One region of the Paenibacillus sp. VMFN-D1 genome, then DNA from elsewhere that is predicted to be linked to it. Evidence: a T-box and tRNA genes for the amino acid it is inferred to sense, from the RefSeq annotation. Region 1 holds a T-box; the other holds one or more tRNA genes.
The links. The T-box of region 1 lies ahead of argS (arginine--tRNA ligase). A T-box ahead of a tRNA ligase gene usually reads a tRNA of that ligase, here a tRNA-Arg.
Positions count from the first base shown of each region.

Region 2: it has a tRNA-Arg gene. The T-box ahead of argS (arginine--tRNA ligase) is inferred to sense a tRNA for this amino acid. The anticodon was not compared.

Region 1 covers NZ_QRDU01000001.1:2,737,447-2,745,399, forward strand. The annotation lists gene C7820_RS12520 (carbohydrate ABC transporter permease) at 1-349, opposite strand, end outside; gene C7820_RS12525 (ABC transporter permease) at 420-1,310, opposite strand; gene C7820_RS12530 (protease complex subunit PrcB family protein) at 1,571-2,527, opposite strand; gene C7820_RS12535 (hypothetical protein) at 2,616-3,098, opposite strand; gene C7820_RS12540 (hypothetical protein) at 3,261-3,971, opposite strand; gene C7820_RS12545 (ABC transporter ATP-binding protein) at 3,968-4,921, opposite strand; gene argS (arginine--tRNA ligase) at 4,951-6,651, opposite strand; T-box leader at 6,712-6,962, opposite strand; gene C7820_RS12555 (PqqD family protein) at 7,046-7,444, opposite strand; gene C7820_RS12560 (OPT family oligopeptide transporter) at 7,449-7,953, opposite strand, start outside.
Region 2 covers NZ_QRDU01000003.1:602,092-610,044, forward strand. The annotation lists gene gpmI (2,3-bisphosphoglycerate-independent phosphoglycerate mutase) at 1-796, opposite strand, end outside; gene tpiA (triose-phosphate isomerase) at 798-1,550, opposite strand; gene C7820_RS23635 (phosphoglycerate kinase) at 1,614-2,795, opposite strand; gene gap (type I glyceraldehyde-3-phosphate dehydrogenase) at 2,992-4,002, opposite strand; gene C7820_RS23645 (sugar-binding transcriptional regulator) at 4,082-5,119, opposite strand; tRNA gene C7820_RS23650 (tRNA-Arg) at 5,360-5,434, shown strand; gene clpP (ATP-dependent Clp endopeptidase proteolytic subunit ClpP) at 5,643-6,239, shown strand; gene nrdI (class Ib ribonucleoside-diphosphate reductase assembly flavoprotein NrdI) at 6,667-7,026, shown strand; gene nrdE (class 1b ribonucleoside-diphosphate reductase subunit alpha) at 7,013-7,953, shown strand, end outside.

The DNA.
Region 1 (7,953 bases):
TCGGAATGAGCCCGCCGCCGAAATACATCGTCACGACGCACATCAGCATGTAAAACTTGCGGCCGATCAGCTCCTTCTTCGTCATGCCGTAGGCGAAGATGGCGGTGCACAGCACCGACAGAATGGTGCCGACGACCGTCCGGAGCACGCTGATCAGAAACGCGTTGGCAATCCGGTCATCCTGAAAGACGACCCGGTAATTTTCCAGCGACCATACCCGCGGCCAGAACGTGATCCCGCCGAGTGCCGTGTCCATGCCGTTGTTCAGCGAAATGACCAGTCCGTTCCAGAACGGGTAGAATGTGCTGAATCCCAGTAAAATAAGCAGCAAATAAATGAAGACCATCATGATCCGGTCACCGGTACTTGTATATTTCACAATACTGCAGCCTCCCTGTTTCCTGCGGTGTCTCCCGCGCTTACCACAAGCTGTTTCCCGACCTGCGGGCAAAGTAGTTGGCAAAGGTCAGCAGGCCGACGCTGATCACAGCCTTGAACAAGCCCACCGCCGTGGCGTACGAGTAGCGCTGGTTCGTGATGCCTACCCGGTACACATAGGTATCGATGACGCTGGCCACATCCCGCAGCACCGGATTTGCCCCGAGCAGGAGAATGTCTTCAAAGCCGGCGCTCAGCAGATTGCCAATCGCCAGGATCATAAAGATGACGACCACCGGCATGATGGACGGGATCGTGATCATGAACACCTGCTTGACCCTTCCCGCTCCGTCGATCGACGCCGCCTCATACAGGCTGGGGTTGATCCCTGCGATCGCCGCCAGATACACGATCGAATTGAATCCGATCTCCTTCCAAACGCTGGTCGAGACGATAATGCCCCAGAAATACTCCGCCCGTCCCAAAAAGCCGATCGGCTCCTTAATCAAATGCAGCTTCTGCAGCAGGATGTTCAGGCTGCCGTTATCCGTGGACAGGATCGACATAGCAAACCCGGCTACGATCACCCAGGACAGAAAGTGTGGCAGGTAGCTGATCGTCTGAACGACCCTTTTGAAGAACATTTGCCTGACTTCGTTCAGCATCAGGGCCAGAATGATCGGCGCGGGAAACCCGATACCAAACTTCAGCAGGCTGATGATGATCGTATTGCGCAGAATCGTCCAAAACTCCGGTGCATGAAAAAACATGCTGAAATGCTTGAATCCCACCCACGGACTGTTCCAAAACCCGTTAAAAATGTTATAGTCCTGAAAAGCCATCAGTACGCCGTACATCGGTATGTATGAAAAAATAAAAATCAAAATGAGCGCCGGTATGACCATCAGCTGAATATCCCACTGCCTGAGCATCCGGTAAGCCAATCCCCGCTTTTTCCTCCTCTCGGTGATGGGCACGCTGTTCGCAAGCTGCGACATCCTCTTCCCCCCTTGCCAACATTGTAAACGGGATGGGTGCCGCGATACTATTTGCCTCGTCAACGAAAAATGATACTTTTAACCGGAATATTCCTATTCTTGATCCAGCCGCAAAAAAATCCCCCTGTCTCCGGTATTCCGGAAAGCAGGGGGATCCAGTATCACCGCGATGTGCGGACGATACGATACATTGTTTATTGGGTAACGGAAGGCATCTCTTCGAGCGATCCCTTCAGGGAAATGCCCGCACCGAGGCCGCCGCCGGTTTGCTTGACGCTGACCTGAATTTTGCTGTCCATGTAAAAGGAAGCCTTGGCCGTGGAAATGACCTGCGGATACATCATGCCGGGGGCGGGTTTCGTGACGGTGTAATAGGCGACCGCCTTTCCTTCCGAGACGAATTCGATCCGGTCGATCTTGAGGCCGTACCCCGGATTCGGCATGTCCTCTTTGGTAAGGACGATCCGGTTCACCTGGTCGTTAACCTTCTCAACACTGACAGCGACCTGGTCATCGTTCTCCGGCTGATTTACCGGCTGATGCGAAGCAACGAAATTCATGGCGTGATAGACCATCTCCGCCGCCTCCATCCGGGTGATGTTGTCCCTTGGATGGAACTTCTGCTGCGCATCTAGCTCGGCTATGTGGGTAAGGAGCAGAAACTGGACGGCTTCCCGCGATCCGGAAGCCATGTCGTTCTCATCCTGGACCGTGACGTACATTTTGATCAGCGGGTAGTCGCCGGTAGCGGTAACGGCTTTGTAGAGCATCTGCGCGAACTCTTCCTTCGTGACCTTGTCGTTCCAGCCGCCGATGGTCGATGCCACAATCCCGTGATCCAGCGCCGTTTCGGCTGCTTGAGCATACCAGGCTGTGGATGGAACCGCCAGCGTCCCGGCGTTCGCTGCACCTGCATCCGGCTGAAGCTTCATCGCTTTCACCAGCATCTGCACGCTTTGGGCTGCCGTCAACGGCTCGGCCGGACCGAACCGGTCCGCGGAAATGCCGTGAATGACCCCTTGCGTTTGCAGCGCTTCGGCGATACCCTCCTGCTGCTTATTCGGCAGATCCGAGAACGCATACGCGGAAGACGCCGACACCAGACAGCCTGCCGCCACCATGAACGCAGCCCATTTCTTTGTGATTTTCATCCAAATCACCTCCTCAGCCTCTCAGACGGGGAACCTCCCGCAAATGTTTCAATATGCCCGTAGGCCGGAATGCCTATTTTATGACGAGTCAGTGCTTATTGGAAACTCCCGGCTGATCATTCTCCAGCCCCAGCTTGACGTATAATTCATTCGTGTACCCCTGCAGCTTCTGCTCGAGCTCCTGGGCTTGATCCCGAAAAGCGGTCAGCTCGCGGATCATCCGTGCGCGCCCGTCCGGCGTGAACGTCTCCTTGATCCGTTCCTTGAAATAATCGTGAACGATATAATTCCGCTGCTTCCATACCTCTTTTAATAGAAGCGTCTCTTCTTCCGTAAAAGGAAAGTGATGCCGGATTTCGTTGACGAGCTGGCCCAGGGAACTGCTGAGCTTGCGGCGGTACAGCTCGGTCAATTCCTCTTCGGAGGGAACCTCCCCCTTCGACAGCTTCATCAGCATCAGCAGATTGGTCAGCTGCTGCTCCAATGCCTGCGAATAGTATACGGCCAAGCCGAAATACGCGAACAGTTCCTTCGATTGCTGCTCGATACCTTGTAGACCGACTGATTTCATGCTTTTCCTCCTGACTCCTGCTGCCGAGGTTCAACCTCTTATGTACAAATTCCTGATCGGACAGACCTATCTCCATGTTACCGTGCTTACGGCCCAATCACAACCCGGGGGTAGAAGGAAATCAACGGTTCCAATGTTCTGGGAAAAGCCCAATGTATCAGCCTATGTTCCGGCATCACGGTATGCGGAGAATATCCAATAGGCTGCGGCCAGAGCAAAAGCATACAGGTATGTATACCCGATGACTCCCCATACGCCTGTAAGAAGAGCGGTATCACTTCGCATCAGGGTGTCGATCATTTCAGCCACCGGAGGGAAGGCCCAGCGGATCCAGGATAACCCTTCGGGCAGCTTGGCCGCAAACTGCCTCGCCCCAATCGATAAAATGACGATGATCAGCAAAATCGCCGTCGCGCGGCTGATATTGCGGATGTAAGCGGCTTGAAGGAAATAGCTGATGCCTGCGCCCAGCATGCCCAATGCCAGATGCCCGGAAGACGCGATAAGCCACTGCCGTGCGCTGACCGTTTCGGCGAACATGTTCATCACCACAGGATACAGCAGGAAAAATGCGCTTAAAAAGACGATGACGGCGAGCAGGGCCAGCATTTGGCTTGCAGCATATTTCCGCATGCTCCCTGCGTGAATTACGCTGAGCTGTTCCAATACGGCGCCCGCATGATTCAGGAAGCTGAACGACAACCATGCCCCGCCAACAAACAGAAATGCGGAAGTGACCGCATAGCTGTCCATCACCGGATTCGGCTTGTAGGAGTACAAAAGCATCATCGCAATCAGCATGCTCCCCACAGGAGCAAAGTATCGGTAAGACCGGATGTAGCTGGCAAGTAAAAAAGAAGCGAGACGAATCATAGCGTTCCTCCTTCTAAGGCAGCCGCCGCAGTCTTGAGCAGCTCGCCTAGATCCACTTCGGACGGTTCGTGCTGCGAAACGGATACGATATGACCGCCACCGTTAAGGATCCGCTGCAGCACATGATCGCTCAAGTCCGTTCTTACATGAATCTCGGATTCCGCCCCCTCTTTTACCCAAGCCACTTCCCTATCGCCGATCCCCTCTAAAGACTGGCGGACGCGTATCGGATCTCCATGAAAAACAATAGTCGCATACCGGACCGTTTCTATGCGGAACCCGCGCTCCTCCTTAACGATCTTTCCGTTCTCAAGCAGTACGATACGATCGGCCATTTGGTTGATCAGCTCCGGCTCATGGACGGACATGACCATCGCGGTCCCCATCCCCTTGATGTCCATCAGCAGGCGGACCACCTCTTTCTGCGAGGGGGTGTCGATCCCGGACAAAGGCTCATCCAGCAGCAGAAGCCTTGGTTTCCCCATCACCGCCTGAACCAGATTGATCTTCTGCAGCATGCCTTTCGAAAAATGGCACATTCGAACATCCCTGTACGAATCCATCCCCAGTCTCTTGAGCCATTCGGATATTTCCGACTGGACGGTCCGCTTGTCCATCCCTCGCGTAATGCCCATGCTCATCAAATACTCGCCCGGCGTAAACGGCAGCGCCGGAAACTTCTCGGCGACAAGTCCAATCGTGGGTCTTCGGACGCCCTCCATCCGCCGTCTTCCCTCGGTAGGACGGGATAATCCGGCCAGCAAGCGCAGCAGCGTGCTTTTGCCCGAGCCGTTTTTCCCGACCAGCGCCGTACACTCCCCTTTGGCGATTTCGAGCGTCATATGCTCAATCACTGCCCGGCGGTCGTAGCGTTTGCTGACATCCTCCAGCCGGAGGATGATCTCCGCCGGCGTGTTCCGCCGGCCGCTTTCTTGCTCCTGTACAGCCAACCAACTCTCCCCCCGTTCAACAAATGGCGTCACATCCGCTGCGGCGTTTTTAATCCGAGCAGATGCATCGTTCTCGCTAATGAAGAGCCCGTCAGCTCCGTCAGCTTCAGTCTCGCTTCCCTCAGGCTGCTGTCCTCGGTGACAATCCGTTCCTTGTTGTAAAAATGGTTGAACGCTTGAGCTACATCCAGCGCATACCGCGCCATCACCGACGGCTCGTTGTTCTGAATCCCGCGCTTCAGCTGGTCCGGGAAGCGGGTCAGCAGCTTCAGCAGCTCCCATCCGGAATCTCCGAGCTGGCCGTTAACCGCTTGGGCAGGCCCGGCCGTTCCACTCTCCGGTTCCCCGGCCGTGCGTCCTTTGGACAGCACGCTTTGGGTACGCGCATACGTGTACTGAAGATACGGCCCTGTCTCCCCGTCGAAATTCAGCGCTTCCTCCAGGGAAAAATCCACTTCGTTCTGGCGGTTGTTTTTCAAGTCCCCGAAAATAATCGCCCCGATGCCGACCGCCTCCGCGACCTCCTCCTTATGCTCGAGGCTGCTGTTTTTCTCTTCGATGATTTGCAATGCCCGGGCAACCGCCTCATCCAGCACTTCCTCAAGATAGACGATCTTGCCGCGGCGGGTTGACATTTTCTTTCCTTCAAAGCGCATCAGGCCAAACGGCACATGCTCGCATTGATCCACCCAGTCTGCCCCCATCCGGCGCAGCACGGCAAACACCTGCTGAAAGTGCAGCCTCTGCTCGCCGCCCACGACATACAGCAGCTTGTCGCCTTTCAAGACATCGTGCCGGTAAAGGGCGGTTGCCAGGTCACGCGTCGGGTAGATGGTCGTTCCGTCCGTTTTGATGATCAGGCAAGGCGGCATCCCCTCCTCATCCAGGCGCACGACCAGCGCGCCCTCGCTCTCTTCGAGCAGATGCTGGTCGCGCAGCTGATCCACGACGGCACCCATCTTGTCGTTGTAAAAGCTTTCCCCGAGCGTATAGTCGAAGCTGACGCCAAGGCGGTCGTACATCCGCTGAAACTCCTCCAAGCTGACGTCCACGAAATATTTCCACAGCCGGTAAGCTTCCTCATCCCCGGATTCCAGCTTCCGGAACCAGTCCCTGGCCTCCGGCTCCAGCGTCTCATCATGGGGTGCTTCCTCATGAAACCGAACGTAGAGCTTCAGCGATTCCTTGATCGGATTGGCCGCAATGGCTTCATCGTTCCCCCAGCGTTTGTAAGCGGCGATTTGCTTGCCGAACTGCGTGCCCCAGTCTCCCAGATGGTTGATGCTGGCGACGTCGTACCCTGCCAATTTGTACATGTTGTACAGGGCAGCACCGATCATCGTGGAGCGCAGATGCCCGATGCCCATCGGCTTCGCGATGTTCGGCGAGGACATGTCGATGAGCACTTTTTCTCCTTTTCCCAGGTTCGGTCTATGATGCGATGACGTCAACTCGTCCATGATTTGCTGTTCATAACGCTTCCGGTCCAGCCTGAAGTTGACATAAGGGCCGGCGGCCTCCGCCTGTATTCCGTTTCGCCCGTCAAATTGGGCAGCCAGCTCTTTGGCGATGTCCGCAGGCGATTTTTTAAACGTTTTGGCCAGCGTAAAGCATGGGAAAGCGACATCCCCCATCTGCGGCTGCGGCGGGATTTCCAGCAGGTCCTCGATTTGCTGCTTCGTCCACGGCACGTGCGGCTCGAGCGCCGACGCGATCCATTCCTGTAACATAACAATCATCCTTTCCATATCGTAACGACTATCAGAAATTAAAAAAGCCCCCGTCTCTAATATAGAGACGAGAGCCGAATTCCCGCGGTACCACTCTAAGTAAACGGCCCATGCGCCAGCACGGCATCCGTTTCCCTTGAAGCCTGTAACGGCGGCTAACCGGACCTCTCTACTCCGCACCCATCTTGCGGTTATCGTTCAAAAGGCCGTCTCCCGGGTGCGCTTCATGAAGGCGCGGCATACCGGCTTCCACCATCCCCGGCTCGCTTGATGCTCTTACGCTTCACTACTCTCCCGTTCCATGACGTTCAATTTTCCAATAGTATACACGGGGGACAGCAAAGAATGCAACACCCCAATTTCCTGCCGCAGGATTGCCTGTTCATGTTACCTCTTATGCATCCTGTGCCCGTTGGCAGGAATCGCCGGGACGGCATACGGCCAAATCGTTCATTTCCAGCAGCTCGATAAACCTGGCCAGCCTTGGCAGCAGCGGCTCCGCCTGCTCGCCGAACCGGGCATGGAGCTTGCCTGCGATATCCGCCATCGAGTGGGAACCGTCGCAGCAGGCGGCCACTTCACTGCCCAGCGCATCCAGCCGGATCTGGACGACCGCCGGCTGCTTCAGCCATTTGACCGACTGGCGGGCCAACCATCCCTCCCGCGGCACGGACAACGTCACGATCCCTTCGGTCTTCTCCCACTTCACCTTCGAATGCAGCACCGGAACCAAGTCCAGCAAGTTGATCGGTATTCCCGCGGCGTCCTTCCGCTTTTTCCGGTAGCCCAGCATGTTGCTACACCTCCCGCTTCGTCACGACGGACTCTTTCTTTTGCCGGAGAGAGATCCAGGCCAGCATCAAGACGACAAGCAGGAAAACGACCAGCGGAAGCACATTGCTGGAGACCAGAACTTCTCCCGGAATCGGAACGCCGAGCCAGATCAGGATCGCAATGATCACCCCGATCAGCGATTCGCCGGCGATCAGGCCCGAAGCCAGCAGCGTCCCCGTTTCCACCCTGGCTTTGAGCAATCCGGCGTCCTTCCGCGATCGCCATTCCACAAACCAGCGAACGATACCGCCGACCATGATCGGGGTGCTGACATGAATCGGCAGGTAGATGCCGACCGCTACGGTCAGCGAGTTGAGACCCAGGAACTCGAACACAACCGCCGAAGCCGCACCGATAAAAATCAGCTCCCACGGCAAATTGTTCGACATGATCCCCTCCACGATCAGCCGCATCAATACGGCCTTCGGCGCAGGGAGCTGCTCGGATCCGAGTCCGTAGCTTTCGTTC
Region 2 (7,953 bases), on a different contig from region 1:
CGCGGTCCGGGCGGAAGTTCAGGAAGACAACGGAGTCTCCGCTTTCCACCAGCGATACCGGATTGCCCTGCTCGTCAACGATGACGGTCGGCTCCACAAACTCGTCGAACACCGACTTGTTGTAGGATTCCGTTACGGCAACCAGCGGATCGGTGTATTTCGGTCCATCCCCATATACGATAGCACGGTAGGACTTCTCTACGCGTTCCCAGCGCTTATCGCGGTCCATCGCATAGTAACGGCCTTGTACCGTGGCGATTTTGCCGACGCCAACTTCCTTGATCTTGGCTTGCAGATCCTGGATGAACTTCTTGCCGGAATCCGGAGCCACGTCGCGTCCGTCCAGGAAGGCATGGATGTAAACCTCATCCAGTCCTTCTTTTTTCGCAAGGTCCAGCATAGCAAACATATGCTCGATATGGCTATGTACCCCGCCGTCGGACAAGAGGCCGTACAGATGGAGCTTCTTGTTGTTATTCTTTGCAGCCTGCACCGCTTCGACCAGCGTCGGGTTGTTGAAAAACTCCCCTTCGCGGATCGATTTCGAAATCCGGGTCAAATCCTGGTACACGATGCGGCCTGCGCCGATGTTCAAATGGCCGACTTCGGAGTTGCCCATTTGCCCTTCCGGCAGACCTACCGCTTCGCCGGAAGCAGTCAGCGTCGTGTTCGGATACTTCGCCATCAATCGGTCGTAGTTCGGTTTCTTGGCCTGCGCTACTGCGTTGCCTTCGTCCGTGCTGCGCAGTCCGAATCCGTCCATGATGATCAGTGCTACGGGTCTAGGTGCGGTCATCTTACTTCGCCCCCTCAACGAGCTGGATGAACGAAGCCGGCTGCAGGCTGGCACCGCCAACGAGCGCGCCGTCGATGTCGCTTTGGCCCATGTATTCTTTAACGTTTTCCGGCTTCACGCTGCCGCCGTACTGGATACGAACTTGATCCGCTACCTCTTTGCCATACAGGCCTTCAACCAGGCTGCGGATATAAGAGATCACTTCGTTAGCGTCCTGTGCAGTCGAGGACTTGCCGGTTCCGATCGCCCAGATTGGCTCGTAAGCGATAACCACTTGAGCCGCCTGTTCTGCGGACAAACCTTGGAACGCTGCTTCCGTCTGTACTTTGCAGACGTCTTTCGTTTGGCCGGCTTCGCGCTCTTCCAGCTTCTCGCCGACGCACACGATTGGAGTCAGGTCATGACGGAATGCCGCTTGGACCTTTTTGTTTACGGTCTCGTCGGTTTCGGCAAAATATTGCCGGCGCTCGGAGTGGCCGATGATGACGTAGTCTACGCCAAGGTCTTTCAGCATCACGCCGCTGATTTCCCCGGTGAACGCACCGTTATCTTCAAAATGCAGGTTTTGGGCACCGATTTTGATCGATGTGCCTTTCACAGCTTCCACCAAAGCGGGAAGGTTCGTGAACGGAGCGCAGATGACGCTCTCCACGCCTTCAACTTCAGCTTTGCCTTTGACTTCTTCGATAAACGTTTTGGCTTCCGGAACGGTTTTGAACATTTTCCAGTTGCCGGCGATGATAGGTGTTCTCACACTTTTCACTCCTTTTTTGTCCTTACGGGTCCGTACGTTCCGCGCTCTTTCGGCGCTTCTTGCTTACTTGTCGTTCAGTGCCACGACGCCAGGGAGAGCCTTGCCTTCCATGAACTCGAGGGATGCGCCGCCGCCAGTGGAGATGTGATCCATTTTGTCAGCCAAATGGAATTTCTCAGCCGCTGCCGCCGAGTCGCCGCCGCCGATGATGGTGTAGCCTTCGGTTTGGGCGCAGGCTTCTGCCACTTCGCGTGTACCGTTGGAGAAAGGATCGATTTCGAATACGCCCATCGGTCCGTTCCATACCACGAGCTTGGAGTTCTTGATGATCTCCGCATATTTGGCACGGGTTTTCGGTCCGATGTCCACGCCTTCCCATTTCTCTGGGATGTTGCCGACTTCGACGATGTCTACGTTCGCATTGGCGCTGAAATCGTCCGCGATGACGATGTCGACCGGAAGCAGGAAGTTTTTGCCGAGATCCTTCGCTTTTTGGATAAATCCGAGCGCGACATCCAGTTTTTCATTATCGCACAAAGACAGACCGATTTCATAGCCCTGTGCCTTCATGAACGTATAGGACAGGCCGCCGCCAATCAGCACGTTATCCGCGATGTTCAGCAGGTTGTCGATAACGTCGATTTTATCCTTAACCTTGGAACCGCCGATGATCGCTGTGAAAGGACGCTCCGGATTGGACAGTGCTTTACCGAGTACGGAAAGTTCCTTCTCCATCAGCAGGCCGGAAACAGCCGGCAGGTAATGGGCAATACCTTCGGTCGAAGCATGCGCACGGTGAGCGGCGCCAAACGCGTCGTTTACGAACAGGTCAGCCAGCTCAGCGAACTGCTTCGCAAGTTCCGGATCGTTTTTCTCTTCGCCAGGGTAAAAGCGGACATTTTCAAGCAGCAGCACGTCGCCGTTGTTCAGCTTTTCCACTTGCGCTTTGACCGCGTCGCCAACCGCTTCATCAGCCTTGACAACCGGTTTGCCGAGCAGCTCGGACAGGCGCTCTGCCGCAGGTGTCAGACGCATGGATTCTACCACTTCGCCTTTCGGGCGTCCCATGTGGCTGGCCAGAATCACTTTCGCGCCATGCTCGATCAGGTAGTTGATCGTTGGCAGCGTTTCACGGATCCGTGTATCGTCGGTAATTTTGCCGTCTTCCAATGGCACGTTAAAATCAACGCGCACGAATACGCGTTTGCCGTTTACTTCTACATCACGTACAGACTTCTTGTTCATCGTATTGTTTCCCTCCGCACCCATATTTTTAACGGGACAGTCTCCTCAGCCCCGTGGTTCAGCATGTTAGGACATTGATCTTGCAATCATAGAATGGCTCAGCTCCGCTGAAAATTTATGCATTCTATATTTTAAAGAGCGGAAACATAGGATGCCTGTTTCCGCTCGGGATGTTTTCGCTATGGGATGGCCGATATTACTTAGCGATCTTAGCGAAGTATGCCAATGTGCGAACCAATTGGGAAGTGTAAGACATTTCGTTGTCGTACCAAGCAACGGTTTTAACCAGCTGTTGGTCGCCAACAGTCAACACTTTCGTTTGAGTAGCGTCGAAGAGCGAACCGAACGTGATGCCTTTGATGTCGGAAGATACGATTTCGTCTTCAGTGTAGCCGTAAGTTTCTGGATCGGAAGCTTCTTTCATTGCTGCGTTTACTTCGTCAGCCGTTACTTTGGTATTCAGAACTGTAACGAGCTCAGTCAGGGAACCTGTTGGTACAGGTACGCGTTGAGCGGCACCGTCCAGTTTGCCTTGCAGTTCTGGAAGAACCAGACCAATCGCTTTTGCAGCGCCAGTGGAGTTAGGAATGATGTTTTCGGCAGCTGCACGCGCACGACGGAAGTCACCTTTTGGATGCGGAGCGTCCAGGGTGTTTTGGTCGCCAGTGTAAGCGTGGATCGTTGTCATCAAGCCTTGAACGATACCGAACTTGTCGTTCAGCGTTTTGGCCATTGGAGCCAGGCAGTTCGTTGTGCAAGATGCGCCGGAGATTACAGTCTCAGTTCCGTCCAGTGTCTCATGGTTAACGTTGTATACGATCGTCTTCATGTCGCCTGTAGCCGGAGCGGAGATTACAACTTTCTTAGCGCCGCCTTTAAGGTGTTTCTCAGCAGCTTCTTTCGTTGTGAAGAAGCCTGTGCACTCGAGAACGATGTCTACGCCAAGATCGCCCCAAGGAAGTTCTTCAGGGTTACGGTTCGCCAGAACCTTAACTTCTTTACCGTTCACTTTGAAGAAGCCGTCGTGAACTTCGATGTCTCCGTTGAAAGTGCCTTGCGTTGTATCATATTTGAGCAGATGGGCCAACATCTTAGCGTCAGTAAGGTCGTTGATGGCTACAACTTCGATGCCTTCCACATTTTGAATACGGCGGAAAGCGAGTCGTCCGATACGTCCAAAACCGTTAATGCCTACTTTTACACTCATTGAATAGTCCTCCCAAAAGTTCGTATTTTATTTATTCAAAACAGGTAAATACCTGTCATGACATCAAAAGGAATGTTGTTTACTCACTGCCAATTTCCCGGCAGATCTCGATAGCGGCCGCTTCGTCAACCACCAGAATGTCCTCGTGGCCAAATTTGAGCACCGCATGGATCGCTTTGGCCTTGCTTCGGCCGCCCGCAATGCCTATGACGGTCTCGGTCCGCATAATGTCCTCCAGCCGCAGCCCCAAAGTCATCATTTTATGAACGACAACGCCTTGTTCATTGAAATAGTAGCCAAAGGATTCGGCTACGGCTCCTTCCGACCGGATCTCCTCCACGGCGGCGGGATCCAGCCTTCTGCGGCGGGTCATCTCCATCGCGTCCCCGATGCCGTGCATGATGATGCGGCAGTGCCTAATCGCCTGCACGATCTCCTGGATGTTGCGGTCCTGCACCAGCGACTGATACGCTTCATCGCTCAGGAGGTCCGGCACATGCAGCAGCCGGTACTGCGCGCCGACGCGCTTGGCCATTGTGGATGCGATCGTATTCGCCTGAAACTCCACGCTTTCGCCAAGTCCGCCCCTAGCTGGCACGAACCAGCTGTTCTTCATCGGTACGGCCGCCTGCGGCGTCAACTGCTCCGCCACTTCGGCGAGCGTTGAGCCTCCAGTCACCGCTACGGTGTCCCCTTGGTTCATGACGCCAAGCAGCGCTTTGGCACCCGCGCGTCCCAAGTCACGCTTCGTGAGCGGCGACGATTCGCAATCCCCGGGCACGACCACGACTTTGCGCAAGCCGTACGTCTGGCGGATCTTCTCGCCAAGATCATTGAGGCCGAACAGCACTTTCACCATCGGTTCCATCTGTTCGAGCAGCTTGCTTCCCGCCTCACTGACCCTCATCCCAGAGCTCTCGATCTCAATCAGGCCCTGGGACTTGAGAAGATCCGTCTCGGCCCGCAGCACCCGCTCGGTCATATGCAGGGATGCAGCGAGCGTTCTCCGGCCGATCAGCTCCGACAGCATGATCTGATGAAGAATGGTATATCTGGTCTTGAGAACGTCCACGAGATCAGGCAGAAGCTGCTTTTGTATCTCTAATATATCCCGCATTTCTTTCCACTCCTGCAACTTCGCTTCCCTCTCTCCCCTGGCCCCAAAATGTCCCGGGTCAACGTTTTAAGTCCCACCACTATTCTACTCAATAATGGCGCTGGTTGCAAGTAGTCCACTGACTATAATTCACATCAGCCTTTCCTCCTATACAGCATTTTCCTGATTCAAAAAATTTAATAACATAACCCTTGCATTTTGAGGCAAGCTATCATATAATAACTCTTGCTATTGAATTTTGCGCCCGTGGTCCAATGGATATGACGTAGGCCTCCGAAGCCTGAGATCGAGGTTCAATTCCTCGCGGGCGCGCCATTTTTCTTCAATAGAAGAGAACGCAGAACGACAACCGTTCTACGTTATGTTTTTAACCAAACGTACCACAGCCAATCAGATGGCTATTTTTTTTACCTCGAGTTTGACTTTCTTTGACTTTTTGTTTGAAATTGTTTATCATGTGGTTAATACGGTAACAGTATGTATAGAATGACCTATTTTGAGCCAATTAAGGGAGGTTTTCCACGTGAGTTATATTCCTATGGTCGTCGAACAAAGCAACCGCGGTGAACGGGCTTACGACATCTATTCCCGTTTGCTGAAAGACCGCATCATTTTCCTGGGCACCGAAGTCAATGACGTGGTCGCCAATTCTATCATCGCCCAGCTGCTGTTCCTCGCAGCCGAAGATCCGGAGAAAGACATCCATTTGTACATTAACAGCCCCGGCGGATCCATTACGGCCGGTATGGCGATTTTCGATACCATGCAGTTCATCAAACCGGACGTATCTACAATCTGCGTAGGCTTGGCCGCTTCCATGGGCGCGTTCCTGCTGAACGCCGGCGCCAAGGGCAAACGCTTCGGCCTCCCAAACAGTGAGATCATGATCCACCAGCCGCTCGGGGGTGCGCAAGGTCAAGCTACGGATATCGAAATCCGCGCCCGCCGCATTCTGAAAATGCGCGACACCTTGAACCGCATCCTGTCCGAACGTACCGGACAGCCGCTGGAGCGCATCGAGAAAGACACCGACCGTGACTACTTCATGAGCGCAGCTGAAGCGCAGGAATACGGACTGATCGATAAAGTTCTGGAAAGCACTCCAATCCAAGGCGTGTAAATATTAGCGGCTTTGGAACCGAAGAAAAACAGGGAATCTCCCCGAATCGATCCGCTTACGGATCGCCGGGGGGCTCCCTGTTTTTTTGTTTTTCAAGGCGTCAAGCAGGCTGCAAGCCGCCCATGAACATGATTCTCATAGGCTTGACCACATCAATATATTGATGTATTATTCTTGATACATGCCAAATATCATCTACATATTGATTTCCATCGGCATAGTATATATAACATATTTTTCCCTCTATCCCAGTCTATTCGTTGTAGTTCTAGGATGAAGGGATTTCATTTTCAGCGAAGCTGAACCATTCTGTGATCACAAGAACAACGACCACGATATGTGGTGTGGTTATCTTCAATGACGTCAAATAGACGTTTTTTTTACGCCCGTGACCACGGCAGAGAACATTATTCAGGAGTGAAGGATCATGCTGATCGTCTATGATTCCAAGACCGGCAATGTCAGACGCTTTATCAACAAGCTGAACATGAGAGCCATTCCGATCGAAGAGCAGGAGCAGGTGAATGAGCCTTATGTGCTCGTAACGTATACAACGGGTTTTGGGCAGGTGCCCGAGAAAGTGTCCAACTTCCTGTCGAAGAACAACCGCATGCTTCGCGGCGTGTCGGCCAGCGGCAACCGGAACTGGGGGCCTCGTTTCGCCAAAAGCGCGGATACGATATCGGAGATGTACGATGTGCCGGTCATCACCAAGTTTGAGCTTTCGGGAACGATGCGGGATACGGAGATTTTCAAAGAGAGGGTGCGGAGCATTGAAGCATATTGAACTCAACAACGAAATTATGCAGCGCGGATCGGACGGTTACTTTCAATTGGAAAAAGACCGGGAGGCGGTTGCCGCCTTTATGGAGGAAGTGGAGCGCGATACAATGAAATTCGGCTCCCTGCGCGAGAAGCTGGATTACCTTATTAGCAACGACTACTATGAGAACGTGTTTGAGCATTACACCTACGACGAAGTCGAGTCCGTGTTCAACCTGACGGCGAGCAGCGACTTCCAATTCCAGTCCTACATGGCGATCTCGAAGTTCTACAAGGACTATGCGATGAGAACCAACGACAAGAAGCAGTACCTGGAGCAATACCCGGACCGCGTCGCCATCGTGGCGCTGTACTTGGGCGAAGGAAATATCGGTAAAGCGCTCCGTATCGCCGAAGCGATGATCGAGCAGCGGCTGCAGCCTGCGACCCCGACCTTCCTCAATGCCGGCAAAAGCCGCCGCGGCGAGCTGGTCTCCTGCTTCCTGCTGGAAATGGACGATTCGCTCAATTCGATCAACTACGTGCTCGGGACCTGCATGCAGCTGTCCAAAATCGGCGGCGGCGTAGCCGTCAATTTGTCCAAGCTGCGTGGGCGCGGCGAACCGATCAAAGGTGTGGCCGGAGCGGCCAAAGGCATCATGCCGGTGCTGAAGCTGATGGAGGACGCGTTCTCCTATGCCGACCAAATGGGCCAGCGCAAAGGCTCGGGTGCCGGATACTATAACATTTTCGGCTGGGATGTCATCGAGTTCCTCGATTCGAAGAAAATCAACGCCGACGAGAAGCTGCGCATCAAGACGCTGTCGATCGGGCTGATTGTCCCGAACAAATTTTACGAGCTCGCCGCCCAGAACAAGCCGCTTGTGGTCTTTGGCCCCTACTCGGTATACAAAGCCTACGGCAAGCATCTGGACGACCTCGATATGGACGA